Regions from separate parts of the Desulfomicrobium escambiense DSM 10707 genome, predicted to be linked through region 1. Evidence: riboswitches for the same ligand, from Rfam matches in the RefSeq annotation. Region 1 holds a riboswitch; the other holds the start of a gene.
The links. A riboswitch is a leader RNA that binds a small molecule or an ion and turns the genes downstream of it on or off. The one in region 1 is predicted to bind cobalamin.

Region 1 (7,617 bases):
TGAAGGCGCCGACGGAGGCTGCCTCGGTCGGCGTGAACCAGCCTTTGAACAGCCCGGTGAGGACGACGGCAAAGACGATGAGCGTGTCTGTCAGCCCCGACAGGGACCGGATGCGCTCGGACCAGGAGAAGTGCTCTGCCGGCGGGCCGTACTCGGGATGGCGCCTACAGGTCACGGCGATGGCCGCCAGGAAAAGGGCCGTCAGCAGAAAGGCCGGGAGGATGCCCGAAACGAAGAGCTTGCCGATGGACTGCTCCGTGAGCACGCCGTAGATGATGAGCACCACGCTCGGCGGCATGACCATGCCGAGCCCCCCGCCGGCGGCCACGGCGCCTGCGCTCAGGCGGTCACGGTAGCCGAAGCGCTTCATCTCGGGGATGGCCACAGTGGCCATTGTTGCGGCCGTGGCCGGGCTCGATCCGCAGACCGCGCCGAAGGCCGTGCAGGCCGAAACCGTGGCCATGGCCAGGCCGCCGCGGATATGCCCGAAGAAGCGGTAGGCCGTGGAGTAGAGGCGGCGGCTGATGCCGGCGTTGAAAGCCAGTTGCCCCATGAGGATGAAGAGCGGGATGGTCGTCAGGTCATAGGAGACGAAGACTTCGTACATGCTGCGGCTGATCATGTTCAGGCCGCCCTGAACCGAGGTCAGGACAGAGAACCCGACGAAACCGACAACGGCCATGACGAAAGCCACGGGCATGCGCGTGCAGAACAGGGCGAGCATGGCCGCGATGCCGATGAAACCGATGACGGCCGGGTTCATGACTGCCTCCACTGGCGGAGGAAACGGAGGAAGTCGACGCTCATGGCCAGGGTGGTCACGGCGAAGCAGGCGGAGAGAACGTAGATCAGGACATGCTCGGGCAATCCCAGGTTCATCGACACCTCGCCCGAGAGCTGCTTGTCACGCGCGTAGAAGCCTATCATGACCGTGGCCGTGGCGAAGAAAAGGATCGAAAGGATCTCCCGAAAAAGCTTGAGCCGGCGGCGCACCCGCATCGACAGAAGCTGCACGAAAACCTCCACCCCGATGTGGGAGCGGTGCGAGTGGGCGTAGGGCAGGGTCAGCCCCAGGGCCAGAACAGCCAAAAAGCTGACCATCTCCTCGGATCCGAAGATCGGGCTCTGCTTCAGCCGCCCGCTGATGTCCGCCACCGTGATCAGGACCATGGCCATCAGGCTCAGACACGCGGCGACGCGCATGACGCTTTCGACCCTGGCCAGTATTTTTTCGATTCCTTCCACAAATACGCTCCCTTACGCGAAAAGGCGGCGACGCCCTGAGTTGCGGTGGCCACAACACAGACCGTTGCCGCCTGTCAATCGATAATCGAACTGTCTACTTCAAATTGGCGCGCATGAAGTCGACCACGGCCTTGCCGTCGGCACCGGCCTTGGCGCACTCAGCCTCATACTCGGTGAAGATGGGCTCCATGGCCTTGGTCCAGCGCTCGGCCTCGGCCGGGTCCAGGGTGACCACGGCATTGCCCGGCTGGGCCAGGAAGAAGTCGAGCCCCTCCTTGTCGCTGTCGTCCCAGGCCTGGCCGTGCTTGCCGACCCACTCGACGCTGACGTCGGTCATGGCCTTCTGCACCTCGGGGGACAGGCCAGCCCAGACACCCTTGTTGATGACCACGAAGAAGGTCGTGGTGTAGGCCACGGCCGTGGTGTCTGTCAGGTAGTCGACGACCTCGGCCATCTTCCAGCCCTTGTTGGTTTCCACGGGGTAGATGCCGCCGTTGACGACGCCCTTCTGGATGGACTGGTAGGAGTCGGGCATGGACATGGCCACGGGATTGCCGCCCAGGGCCGTGATGACGGCCGCGCTGTTGCCCGTGGCGCGGATCTTCATGCCCTTGAGGTCGTCCATGGTCTTGACCGGCTTGCCGGCGGTGTGCAGCTTGCCCGGTCCGTGGGCGTGGAAATACAGGACGTGGACGTCGTCGAACTCCTTGGGCTTGAACTTCTCGAAGACGGCGTTGGCCAGGTTGGTGGCCTGGATGCCGGACGTGTAGCCCATAGGCAGGTCAACGCCGGACAGGACCGGAAAGCGCCCCTTGGTGTAGCCAAGGGCCGAGAGGCCGATGTCGGAAATGCCCTGGACCACGCCGTCATAGCAGTCCTTGGGCTTGGTCAGGGTGCCGGCCGGGTAGTAGTCGATGACGACCTGCCCGTTCGTGCGGGCCTCGACCTCGCGGCACCACTGTTCGGCCAACTGCGACTGGATGTGGGTCGGCGGGAAGAAGTTGCTGTAGGAGAGTTTGACCGGCCCGGCGGACATGGCCGAACCCGAGAAGCCCAGGACAAGCACGGCGGCGACCAGCGCCGCGACCCGAAAAGACAGCCTCATCTCGAAAATCCTCCGTGTGACAGGTGCGGCCGCGCCCCATGCGCCGGCCCGTTTCATGCCTGGGGGTCCAGGGCGTTGGCCAGGGCCAGCCGCATGGCGGCCCGGCGGAAATCCTTGCGGTCGATGGTGCCCGTGCCCAGCAGCGAATGGATCAGGAAACCCTCGAACAGGGCCGTGTTCAGGGCCCCGATCTTGCTCGCCGGGTAGCCGCTCTTCACGTACGGGGCGACGATGTCCTCGAAGATGTCGTTGGACAGCCTGTAGAGGGACTGGTTGAGCTGGGCGCGGAGTTCCTCGTTGCGGGAGGCGTGAATGGTGAACTCCAGGAAGACCGATGACCAGTTGCGATCGTCGATCATGGTCTCCAGAAAATCGAGGATGCGGTCCATGACTTCTTCGAGACTGCGGGCATGTTTCAGGGCCGCGTCGCGCATGGCCCGGTAGGACTGCATCTTGATGGCGATGATCTCCAGCATGATCTCGTCCTTGCTCTGCCAGTGCCGATAGAAATTTCCCTTGGCATAGCCGGCGTCGGCCGTGATCTCGGCCACGGTCGTGGCCACGAATCCCTTGGCCGCGAAGAGCCTTTCGGCGGATTCGAGCAGCTCGCGCTGGGTCTGAAGCGATTTTTCCTGCTGTTTCCTGGCCACGTCATCCCCTTTATTGGACAATGGTCACAAAATGACCAAAAGTCATTTTGTGACCACTTATTCGCGCAACGACAGGAATGTCAAGCGCCATCGAGAAGATTCCGCAACCTCTCTTGCGGAACACCCGAAACGCCCCACTTTCCTTGACAGCCTCCGAGCCCCCGACTAGCCTTCCACCCACTTCGGATACCTTCGGGTGTAAAAGGGAATCCCGTGCAAATCGGGAGCGGACCCGCCGCCGTGAGTTTCAGCAAGGCCATCCTCCGCGCTGTCCACTGGGAACCATCCTGGGAAGGACGAGGACGGTGAAACGAGTCGGAAGACCTGTCCGAAGGCCAACCACAGTCTGTGCCGTCCGCAACGGGGGTTTTGCGGGCCGCGCCCCGGACCCGCGTCCGTCTTCATCCATTTCCCCCGCCAAACCTGGAGGTCTCATGTTCAAAGCCTCGCATGTTTGCGGACTCGTTCTCGTCATTTCCATTATGTTCCTCGGCGCCCAGGCTTTCGCCGGCCACGGTGGGGATCGGCCGACCAAAAAGGGCATCCTGCTGGTCGCCTTCGGCACCACGGTTCCCAAGGCTCGCGCCGCCCTGGACACCATCGACGCCAGGGCCAAGGCCCGCTTTCCCGACCTGGAGGTGCGCTGGGCCTATTCTTCGCGCATCGTGCGCCAGAAACTGGCCGGCGAGGGACTGCACTTCGATTCCCCGGCCATGGCCCTGGCGCGCATGATGGACGACGGCTTCACCCACGTGGCCGTGCAGTCCCTGCAGACCATCCCCGGCGAGGAGTTCCACGCCTTGCAGCGCACGGTCGAGGCGTTCTCGGGCCTGCCCAAGGGCATGGAACAGGTGACCCTGGGCCTGCCGCTCCTGGCCGAACCGGCCGACGTCGAGGCCTGCGCCAAGGCCGTCATGGCCAGCCTGCCGCCTGAACGGAAAAAGAATGAAGCCGTCATCCTCATGGGACATGGCACCCATCACCCGGCCAACATCTACTATCCCGGCCTGCAGTACTCGCTGAGCCGGCTCGACCCCCTGGTCCTGGTTGGCACCGTCGAGGGCACGCCCTCCCTGGACGATGTGCGCGCGACTCTGAAAGAACGAAAAGTCAGGAAAGCCTGGCTCCAGCCCCTCATGGCCGTTTCCGGCGACCATGCCGTCAACGACATGGCCGGCGACGGGGACGACTCCTGGAAGTCCGTGCTCACGGCCGACGGCGTGGCCTGCGAAGCGGTGCTGCGCGGCACGGCCGAGATCCCGGCCTTCGTGGACATCTGGCTTGACCACCTGCAGGCCGCCGTGGAGCGGTTGAACTGACCATGACCGGGCCGCGTCACACCCGGGCCTGGCTGCTTCTGGCGGCCGCCGTGCCCCTCTCGGTCTACGCGGCCCTGTTCTTCGGGTCCTACCCCCTTTCGGCTGCAGCTATCCACGAGGCCCTGACGGCATGGCTGCGGGGCGGGCCCGAAACCCAGGATCTGGTCATCGTGCGCGACATCCGCCTGGGCCGCATCATCCTCTCGTTTCTGACCGGATCAGCCCTGGCCGTCTCGGGCGGGGTCTTCCAGGGCCTGCTGCGCAACCCCCTGGCCGACCCCTTCACCCTGGGCATATCCAGCGGCGCGGCCTGCGGGGCGGCCTTGGCCCTGGGCTTTGGCTGGGCCCTGCCGGGACCGTCAGCCCTGCCCCTGGCCGCCCTGGCCGGAGCCTTCGCGGCCATGGGGATGGTCCTGGGCCTGAGCCGTCTGGCCGGGGATTTCTCGCGCGAGAGCCTGGTCCTGGGCGGCATCGTCGTCTCGACGTTTCTGGGCGCGCTCATCGCCCTCATCAAGTCCCTGAACGAGGAGTCGGTCTCGGCCATCGTCTTCTGGATCATGGGCAGCTTTCAGGGCAGAGGGTTCGACCACGTGGGTGTCATGCTGCCCTACCTGGCCGTCGGGGGCGCAACGGTTTTTCTGCTGGCCCGCGAACTGGACATCCTGGCCCTGGGGACCGAGCAGGCCGCCCAGGTCGGAGTGGCCGTGAAGCGGGTGCGCATCGCCCTGCTGGTCGGCGCCGGCATGCTGACCGCCGCGGCCGTCAGCGTCTCCGGGATCATCGGCTTCGTGGGCCTCGTGGTGCCGCATCTGGTGCGGATGCTCGTCGGGCCGGACTCCCGCCGGCTGCTCCTTTTCTCGGCCCTGGGCGGCGGGATTCTGCTGCTGTGGTCCGACGTCCTGGCCCGGACCATCCTGACACACGGTGCCGAACTGCCCGTGGGCGTGCTCACTGCCCTCTTCGGCGGGCCCTTCTTCTGCCTGATCATGGCCCGCAGGCGCACGGCATGAGCGCGCCCATGATCGAGATTTCGGGCCTGGTGGCCGGCTACGACGGCCGGGCCGTGCTGCGCGGCGTCACCCTGAGCGTGGGGGCCGGCGAATTCACCGGCGTCCTCGGGCCCAACGGCAGCGGCAAGACGACCCTCGTCCGCGCTGTGTCCGGGGTCCTGCCGCCCCTGTCGGGGAGCATCCGCATCGGCGGCGACGACATCGCGGCGCTTCCGCCCAAGGCCCGGGCCGGCCGCTGCGCCACCGTGGCCCAGAAAACCCCGGCCCTGCCCGGCGTGCGCGCCCTGTCCCTGGTGCTCATGGGCCGCTACCCCTACGTGTCCCTTTTGGGGGGCTACGGCGCCGCCGACGTGGAGCGCGCCAGGGCAGCCATGGACGAGACGCGCAGCCTGCACCTGCGGGACCGGGCCGCGGACACCCTCTCGGGCGGCGAGCTGCAGCGCGTGGTCATGGCCAAGGCCCTGACCCAGGACACGGAGCTGCTGCTTCTGGACGAGGCGGCATCCAGCCTGGACGTGGCCCGAACCGTGGACCTCTACGAGCTTTTGAAAGTCCGCAACGCCACCGGGACGACCATCCTGACCGTGGCCCATGACCTGAACCTGGCCGCCCTCTATTGCCGTCGGCTCGTCTTTCTGAAAAACGGGTCCGTCGCGGCCGACGGCCCGACCCGTGACGTGTTCACGGCCCAAACCCTGAGCGAAATCTATGAAACACCCCTTGCCGTGGCCCCGCACCCTCTCACGGGCGCTCCCCAGGCTCATCTTGTGCCTCGCCCTTAGCATCTGCCTGACGAGTTCGGCGGCGGCAGAAGTGCGCGTCACGGACGACCGGGGCGTGGAGATCCTTCTGGACGCCCCGGCCGCCCGGATTGTGCCCCTGTACGGCGCCTTCGGCGAGATCCTGGCCGACCTGGGCCGGGAGGAGGCCGTCGCCGCGCGCACGGCCGCCGACGATTTTCCGCCGGCCATCGCTTCAAAGCCGTCCATCGGCACGCACCTGCGGCCCAACGCCGAGCTGATCCTGGGCCTTTCGCCCGACCTCGTAGTGCAACTCGGCGGCCGTCCTGAAGCCCTTGAGGCCGTGCGATTTCTGGAGGAGCGGGGGCTGACCGTGGCCGTCTTCGACCTGGAAAATTTCGGGCAGCTCTTCTCGGTCATGGAGCGCCTGGGCGTGCTGACCGGCAGCGGCGAACGGGCCGCAGAACGCACGGCCGCCATGCGCGCCGAGCTGGCCGCCATCGGGGCCGCGCCCGCGGGCCCGCAGCCGCGCATCTTCTTCGAAGCCCGCTACCCCAACCTCCTGGCCGCGGGCCAGGGCTCCATGGTCGCGGAGATCATGGCCGCGGCCGGCGGCCGGAACTGTGTCGAGGCCCCGGACAAGCTCGTGCGTCTTGGCGAAGAAGAGGTTTTGCGCCTGGCGCCGGACATCTACCTCATGCAACAGGGCCCCATGAACCCTTCCCCCGTGCCCCTGGCCGAGCGTCCCCTGTTCCGCACGCTGCCCTGCCTGGGCACTGGCCAGGTCTTCACCGTGGACCAGGCCCTCTTTTCCCGGCCTGGACCGCGCAGCATCGAGGCCGTGCGGCAGCTTTCAACCATCATCGCAAACTGGAAAACGGAGGTCCGCCCATGAGCGGCCATTTATACGGCATCGGCGTCGGCCCAGGCGACCCGGAACTTTTGACCCTCAAGGCGGCGAAAATCCTCGGCAGCGTCGACGTCATCCTGGCCGCGTCCTCGACCAAGAACGACGACTCCATGGCCCTGGACATCGCCCGCCCGCACCTGCGGCCCGAAGCTCGCGTCGTCCGCCTGGGCTTCCCCATGAGCCGCGACGAGGGCACCCTCCAGGCCGCCTGGGAGGAGAACGCCCGGCTGGTCCTGGCGGAACTCGACGCCGGGCACGACGCCGCCTTCCTGACCCTGGGCGACCCCCTGCTCTACTCCACCTTCGCCTACCTGCTGCGCACCCTGCGCCGACTGGACCCCGAACGGGGCGTGACCGTGGTCCCCGGCATCACGTCCTTCCAGGCAGTGGCCGCGGCCACGGAAACCGTGCTGGCCGAAGGGTCCCAGAACCTCATGGTGCTCCCGGGCATCCGCGACGCCGGGGAATTGCGCCGCAACCTCGACGGTGCGGACAACGCCGTCATCCTCAAGGCCTACACCAATTTCGCCGCCATCCGCGAGGAACTCCGCACTTTGCCGTCGCGCCCCCATTGCGTTTTCGCCTCGAAAATGGGCATGAAGGAGCAGTTCATCACGCGCAGCCTCGAAGAGGCTCCG
Region 2 (7,617 bases), on a different contig from region 1:
TGGCCCTGGCCGTGGCCTTCCAGCTCAAGGTCGGCAGCGCCAAGGTCGCCATCCCGCCGTTCAACACCAATGCCATCCGCTTCAACGAGATGCTCGGCAAGGACATGTACGTGCTGATGAACGGCGCGACGGCCAAGAATCTGGGCGTGAAGAAGGATGACGCGGTCAAGCTCTCCGCCGCTTCCGGCGAGTGCAAGGCCCGCGTGCGCATCTTCGAAGGCGTCATGAACGATACCGTGGTGGCCCCCCTCGGGTTCGGCCATACCGCCTGGGATGATTTTTCCAGAGGCAAGGGAGACAATGTCTTCAAGCTGCTGGCCGCCGAGGCCGAAGGCGAAACCGGCCTGTCCCGGTTCGCCACGGCGCGGGTCACTGTGAGCAAGGCGTAGTCGTTCCGTAAGCACCTGGCGAAAAGAAGAGGATACCCACAATGCAAGCAAAAGAATTCAAGGTGAAATGGGGCATGGTTGTCGATCTCGACAAGTGCACCGGATGCGGTGCCTGCTCCGTGGCCTGCAAGGCGGAGAACAACCTGCCGCCCGAGGTCGACGCATCCAACAAGCTGCGCACCAACGACTGGATGAACATATACGAGTTGTCCAACGAAAAGCCCTTCCCGGACCATGAGGTGGCCTATCTGCCCCGCCCCTGCATGCAGTGCGGCAAGCCTTCGTGTTCCACGGTCTGCCCCGTCGTGGCGACCCTGAAGGACGAGGAAGGCGGCATCGTCAGCCAGATCTACCCCCGCTGCATCGGCTGCCGGTACTGCATGGCGGCCTGCCCGTACCATGCCCGCTACTTCAACTGGTTCGACCCGATCTGGCCCGAGGGCATGGAGAAGGTACTGACCCCCTATACATCGACCCGTCCCCGCGGCGTGGTCGAGAAGTGCACCTTCTGCCATCACCGTTTCATGGCGGCCAAGGAACAGGCCCGCATGAACGGCGAGGACCCGACGGAGCTGGCCGAGGACGCATACATCCCGGCCTGCGCCGAGGTCTGCCCCACGGGTGCGATCAAGTTCGGCGATCTGAACAACCCCGAGCATGAAGTCAGCAAGCTGGCCGCGTCCGAGAACGCCTTCCGCCTGCTGGTCAAGCTCGGCACCGACCCGCAGGTCTACTACTACTCCAAGCGCGAGTGGGTGAGGAAACTCGGGGACAACTACCTGAAGAATGCGAAGGGAGGCGAACATGTCTGATAGAGCGTACTGGCCCGAAGGGGTGGAACGTTGTTCTGTTGGGAAGTTCCTGGCCTGGTTGGGCGTGATCAGCATCTTCCTCGCCTGGGGCGGATACGGCGCGTTCAAGGTGCTGGGAACCGGCATCGGCGTGACCGGACTGGACAACTACTTCGGGTTCGGGCTGTGGATCACCTTTGACCTGGCGGTCATCGCCCTGGGCGCCGGCGCCTTTTTCTCCGGCTTCCTGCGGTACATCATCCGCATCGACGAACTGAAAAACATCATCAACCTGGCGGTCATCGTCGGGTTCCTGTGCTACTCCGGCGCCATGCTCGTCCTGGTGCTGGACATCGGCCAGCCGCTGCGGGCCTGGTTCGGCTACTGGCATCCCAACGTCCACTCCATGCTGACGGAAGTCATCTTCTGCATCACCTGCTACTGCACGGTGCTGATCATCGAGTACGTTCCGCTCATCCTGGAGAACCGCAAGATCAACGAGAACCGGTTCTGCCACCATCTGGCCCACAACTTCCACGTGTACATGCCGCTTTTTGCCGGCATCGGCACCTTCCTGTCCTTCTTCCACCAGGGTTCCCTGGGCGGCATGTACGGCGTGCTCTTCGGCCGTCCGTTCGTGTTCCGCGAAGGCTTCTTCATCTGGCCCTGGACCTTCTTCCTGTTCATCTCCTCGGCCATTGCCTCCGGTCCCGGCTTCACCATGATCTGCGCCGCCCTGATGGAAGCCATCACCGGCCGCAAGCTGGTCAGCTACGAGACCAAGAAGCTCATGGGCAAGATCTCCGGTCTGCTCCTGTGCGTCTACATCTTCTTCAAGATCATCGATACCTACGCCTGGGCCAAGGGCATCCTGCCCGGCATGGGGCTGACCTTCGACCAGATGTACAACAGCGAGTACGGCTACGGGCAGATCCTGCTCTGGCTCGAACTCTTCTGGTTCGGCGTGATCCCGGCCGTGATGCTGATCACTCCCTGGGTGCGCGAGCGTCCGGCACTGATGTACACCGCCGCGGTCATGACCGCCATCGGTGTGACCATCAACCGTTTCGTCTTCACGGTCCAGGCCCTGGCCATCCCGGTCATGCCCTTCGACCGTTGGACGTCCTACGCCCCCAACTGGGCCGAATGGTCCACCTCCGGCATGATCGTGGCCTACGGCTTCCTGGTCATGAGCCTTTCCTACCGGTATCTGCCGATCTTCCCCCAGGAAGTGAAGCTGAACAAGTAGGACGCATCCCGCTCCACACCAAGGCCCCTTCGGGGGCCTTTTTTATTGGTGACAAAAGGCGGGCGGTTGTGCTCATCTTCGACCTTGGACCGGCACCGTGCCGGACCGCAACACAGCGCGAGGAGCCGTCATGATTCGAAACGGGGAAGGGCGTCTGGACGCCGTCGACGCGGCACGAGCCTTGGGGCTCGGGTTGGTCTATTACGGCCATTTCGTCGAGCAGACCATGTACCTGCAGAACCCTGCTGCGGCTTTGCAGTACAAATGGGTCTACTCCTTTCACATGATCCTCTTCTTCGTGCTGTCCGGCCTGGTCCGCGGTGCGCGTCCGGCCGTCGTGCCGCCGAAGGCCTTCGTGGCTTCGACCTGGGCGGGCAGGATCGTGCCGTACCTGTTTTTCAGCCTTGTCCTGGCCCTCATCTCCCTGTTTCTGCCGGGATGGTTTCCCATCGTCGACCTCTCGAAGCCGGCCGGCTACCTGCAGGCCACCGTGGCCACGGCCATGGGGTTCCCGCTTTTCTGCGTTCCCCTGTGGTTCGTGGCCTGCCTCGTCAGCGTGGAGTGCGTGCACCGTCTGGCCGGCTGGGCGCTGAACACCCCCCGGCGCATTCTGCTGGCCGCAGCGGCCTGCTACATCGGCGGGTACGCCCTCAACGAGCGGTATTTCTTCTTCGGGCAGAACATGAGCTTTTGGCTTCTGCACGAGGTGCCGGTCGTGTACGCGTTCTATCTCAGCGGGGTTCTCCTGGGACGCACACGGGTGCTGGACAGGGTCGGGCCCGGGACGGCTGTCGCCATCTTTCTGGTCTCGGTCGCAGCAGTGCATCTGACCTTTGACCTCAACCAGGGCCCTTTCCGCTATCTGCAGGCAGTCATCATTCTTCTTTCGGGGCATGGCCATTTCCTGTGGTTCCCCTTCACGGCGTTGGCCGGCACGTGCATGGTCCTGGCCTTGGGCAAGACGCTGCAACGGGTCCAGCTCCTGACATTTCTGGGACGCAACGGCATGATCCTGCTGGCCATGAACGGGGTCTTCTACCACTTCGTGAACAAGCCCCTTGCGGCGTGGACGCTGGCCACGCTTCCCGCGGACGGGCTGACGGTCTTTCTCGTCAGCTCCGCGGTCACCGTCTGCAGCATCGCGGCGAGCGTGCCCGTCATTCACGCCCTGAACCGGGCCATCCCCCAGCTTGTGGGCAAGCCTCGAGAGTCGGGGATGTTTTTCGGTCCGCTGGTGCGCGGATAGGGACGTCGTGAATACGCTGCGCATCCTGCCCGCGGCAGGTGCAGGGAGGTGGCGGTGACGGCCGACGAGCGCGGTTTGCGTAGGACGCTCCTGACCCTCAATGTCTTTGCGGCCCTGAAGATGACGCTCTTTCCCATGGCCGTCATCACCCTCTTCTGGAAGGACGAGATCGGCCTGTCGCTGACCGAGATCCTGACCCTGCAGGTGTTCTTCTCCCTGGCCAGCGTCGTGATGGAATACCCTTCGGGCTACGTCAGCGACCGGCTCGGGTACCGCTTCGCCCTTGTCACGGCCTGCGTCTTCGGGCTCCTGGGCTGGGGGTGGTATCTTGCCGCTGAGACCTTCTGGGGCGTCCTGCTGGCGGAGCTGCTGCTCGGGGTGAGCTACGCCTTCATCAGCGGCTCCGACACGGCGCTTCTCTTCGAAAGCCTGCGGGCCGCCGACAGGGTGGATCTCTACGCGCGTTGCGACGGACGCATGGTCGGCTGGGCCCAGGGCGGCGAGGCGGCCGGGGCGCTTATGGCGGGCTTCATGTACGCCCAGTGGCCGCTCATGCCCTTTGTGGCGCAGATCGCCGTCTGGACCCTGGCCCTGGGGCTGTGCCTGAGCCTGCGAGAGCCCGTCGGGGATGACGGCGGACATGTCACCTCCCATCTGGCCGAGGCTCTGGGTGTGTGTCGCCTGGCCTTCACCAGCCCGGCCATCCGGTCGACCATCCTGAGCGGGACGCTTCTGGGTCTGGCCTCCTTCTACATGGTCTGGCTCATCCAACCCCACATGCAGGCCTGCGGCGTTCCTCTGAGCTGGTTCGGCCCGGCCTGGGCCGGCGCCAACCTGGTCGTGGCCCTGGCCGCCTCAGGCAGCCACAGGGTGCAGCGGAGCATCGGCATGCGGGGCATGTACGGGCTCTTCTTCCTGCTCATCGTCGCCGCCTATGCCGGCCTTGGCTTTTCCACAGCCCTGGGAAGCTTTGCCTTCTACTACCTGCTCACGGCCATGCGCGGCCTGCAGGGCCCGCTCATGCGCTCCCGGCTGCAGGCCCTGAGCGAGCGCCGCAACCGGGCGAGCATCCTTTCTCTGCACAGCCTGGTGTTCCGGTTGGGCTTCGTCCTGACCGGCCCCCTGGTGGGCCGACTGGCCGATGCCGAAGGGTTGCCCGCGACCTTCCTGACCCTGGCCTGTGCATTTGCGGTGGCGCTGCCCCTGGTGGGAAGAGAATTTTTGCGCCGCAACCATCCGGATTCCAAAATCTAGTTTGCCCTTCCACAATGCTTTGGAGGCCGTGTGGAAAAGGTTTCGGTTGCCGCAGCGAGTCGGATCGATTAAGAATGACTCCGTTCCGCTGATCCACTTCAGGAGCCTGGGAACCCGGTGCGAATCCGGGGCGGTCCCGCCACTGTAAGCCCCAAAGGGCGAGCCAGAAAACCGGTCTGAAGCATTTCTCTTAACCCTCTGCACGCGGATGCAGGGCGTTGAGATATTCAGAAAGAAACGTCCAAAACTTCGAGCTGACATGACGGACACGAGCCCTGTCTGGGATCGCGTGCGCGGCATTGAGCCGGTGAGTCTGTGCGACTGGCCCGGAAGGGTTTCCTGCGTGCTTTTCACCGGCGGCTGCAACCTGCGCTGCCCGACCTGCCATAATGCCTCCCTGGCCTGGACCTGGGAGAAACTGCCCGCCCTGGACAGGGCGACGGTGCTGGCCGACCTCGGCAGGCGCCGCCGCTGGCTGGACGGGATCACCGTGTCCGGCGGCGAACCGACCTGTCTGGACGGCCTGCCGGAGTTGCTCGCCGACCTTGCGGTCACGGGCCTTCCGGTCAAGCTTGATTCCAACGGCTCCGCCCCCGATGTCCTGGCCGATCTGCTCAGGGAGAACCTGGTCCAGACCGTGGCCGTGGACGTCAAGGGGCCGTGGCGGATGTACCCGGAGCTGACCGGGCGCGCCATAACGCCCCAAGGGGCCAGGCAGTCTCTGGAGCGGGTTTTCGGCCTGGCCGCCGAGTATCCGGGTCGCGTCTATTTCCGCTGCACCAAGGTCCCGGCCCTTTCCCCGGATGATCTGGAGGAGACGAGAGCCCAGGTGCCCGCGGACCAGCCCCTGTCCTTCCAGGAGTTCGTGCCGCCCCGAAGTGCCGCGGACGTTTCTTGAGAACCTCAAACCAGATTTTTCGATCGGAGTATTCATGCCCCAGCAGATTGTGAAACGTGACGGACGGATTGAATCCTGGTCCGTGGACCGCATTGCCCAGGCCATCCTCAAATCCCTGAACGCCAGCGGCATCAAGGACCCCCTCCTGGCCAAACGCCTGGCCGGGAAGGTGGAGGCCAAGCTCGACGGCATGGACAATCCCGAACAGGAGCTCGTGCAGGACACCGTCGAGCAGGTGCTCATGGAGTCCCGCCTCTATCACGTCGCACGCCGCTACATCGTGTACCGCGAAAAGCGCCGCCAGATCCGCAGCCAGACCGAGACGTTTCTGGACGTGACCGAGACCATCGACAGCTACCTGAACAAGTCCGACTGGCGCGTGAGCGAGAACGCCAACATGGCCCACTCCTTCCAGGGGCTCATGCTGCACCTCTCGGGCTCGGTCCAGGCCCGCTACTCCCTGGAGAAATACCCCGAGGAAATCCGGCAGGCCCACGAGCACGGCTATTTTCACATTCACGACCTGTCCTTCGGCCTGGCCGGCTACTGCGCCGGCTGGTCCCTGCGCGACCTGCTGCTGGAAGGCTTCAACCTCGAAGGCCGCTGCTCCTCGGGCCCCTCGCGCCACTTCGACGCGGCCCTGGGCCAGATGGTCAACTTTCTGGGCACCCTGCAGAACGAATGGGCCGGCGCCCAGGCCTTCAACAACGTCGACACCTATCTCGCGCCCTTCGTGCGTCATGACGGCTTGAACTACGACGAGGTCAAGCAGGCCATGCAGAAGTTCGTCTTCAACCTGAACACGACTTCGCGCTGGGGCGGGCAGAGCCCGTTCACGAATTTGACCTTCGACCTGACCCCGCCGACGCATATCGCCTCCGAGGCGGTCATCATCGCCGGAGCTCTGCAGGACAGCACCTACGGCGAATACGGCGTGGAAATGGAGATGATCAACCGCGCCTTCCTGGAAGTCATGCTCAAGGGCGACTACCACGGGCGCATCTTCTCCTTCCCCATCCCGACCTACAACGTGACCCCCGACTTCCCCTGGGAGTCAGAGGTGGGCGAGTTGCTGCTCAAGCTCACGGCCAAGTACGGAGCCCCGTACTTCCAGAACTTCATCAACTCCGACCTCAAGCCCGAGGACGTGCGCTCCATGTGCTGTCGCCTGCAGATGGACCTGCGCGAGCTGCGCAAGCGCACGGGCGGCCTCTTCGGCGCCGGCGACCTGACGGGCTCCATCGGCGTGGTCACCCTGAACCTGCCCAAGCTGGCCTATCTTGCCCAGGGCGAGGAAGATTTCCTGGACCTGGTTGGCGAGTACGCGGCCCTGGCCAAGGATTCCCTGGAGTTCAAGCGCAAGATGGTCGCGGACAACATGGACAAGGGTATGTTCCCCTTCTCCCGGCGCTACCTCAAGAACGGCTTCCGCGGCCACTTCAGCACCATCGGCATCCTGGGCGGCCACGAGGCCTGCCTGAACCTCCTGGGCAAGGGCATCGAGACCGACGCCGGGACCAGGCTCATGATCCGCACCCTGGACCATCTGCGGACCATCACGGCGCGCTTCCAGGAGGAGACGGGCAACCTCTATAACCTCGAAGCCACGCCGGCCGAGGGCACGAGCTACCGCCTGGCCAAGATCGACAAGAAGCTCTACGCCGACATCCAGGCCTCGGGCAACGGCGTGCCCTACTACACCAACTCGACCCTGCTGCCCGTGGGCCACACCACGGACATCTTCACGGCCCTGGAGCACCAGAATCGCCTGCAGCCCATGTACACCGGAG

Region 2: linked by a shared signal. The riboswitch ahead of G394_RS0106430 (anaerobic ribonucleoside-triphosphate reductase activating protein) and the one ahead of G394_RS0108330 (sirohydrochlorin cobaltochelatase) in region 1 are both predicted to bind cobalamin.

The regions. Positions count from the first base shown of each region.
Region 1 is NZ_AUAR01000007.1:132,347-139,963, forward strand. It holds gene G394_RS0108310 (TRAP transporter large permease) at 1-763, opposite strand, end outside; gene G394_RS0108315 (TRAP transporter small permease) at 760-1,245, opposite strand; gene G394_RS0108320 (TRAP transporter substrate-binding protein) at 1,340-2,350, opposite strand; gene G394_RS0108325 (TetR/AcrR family transcriptional regulator) at 2,404-3,000, opposite strand; cobalamin riboswitch at 3,168-3,346, shown strand; gene G394_RS0108330 (sirohydrochlorin cobaltochelatase) at 3,435-4,319, shown strand; gene G394_RS0108335 (FecCD family ABC transporter permease) at 4,322-5,329, shown strand; gene G394_RS0108340 (ABC transporter ATP-binding protein) at 5,326-6,111, shown strand; gene G394_RS0108345 (ABC transporter substrate-binding protein) at 6,143-6,964, shown strand; gene cobI (precorrin-2 C(20)-methyltransferase) at 6,961-7,617, shown strand, end outside.
Region 2 is NZ_AUAR01000005.1:182,892-190,508, forward strand. It holds gene qrcB (menaquinone reductase molybdopterin-binding-like subunit QrcB) at 1-389, shown strand, start outside; gene qrcC (menaquinone reductase iron-sulfur cluster-binding subunit QrcC) at 431-1,201, shown strand; gene qrcD (menaquinone reductase integral membrane subunit QrcD) at 1,194-2,429, shown strand; gene G394_RS0106420 (acyltransferase family protein) at 2,560-3,675, shown strand; gene G394_RS0106425 (MFS transporter) at 3,730-4,929, shown strand; cobalamin riboswitch at 4,994-5,123, shown strand; gene G394_RS0106430 (anaerobic ribonucleoside-triphosphate reductase activating protein) at 5,189-5,827, shown strand; gene G394_RS0106435 (ribonucleoside triphosphate reductase) at 5,862-7,617, shown strand, end outside.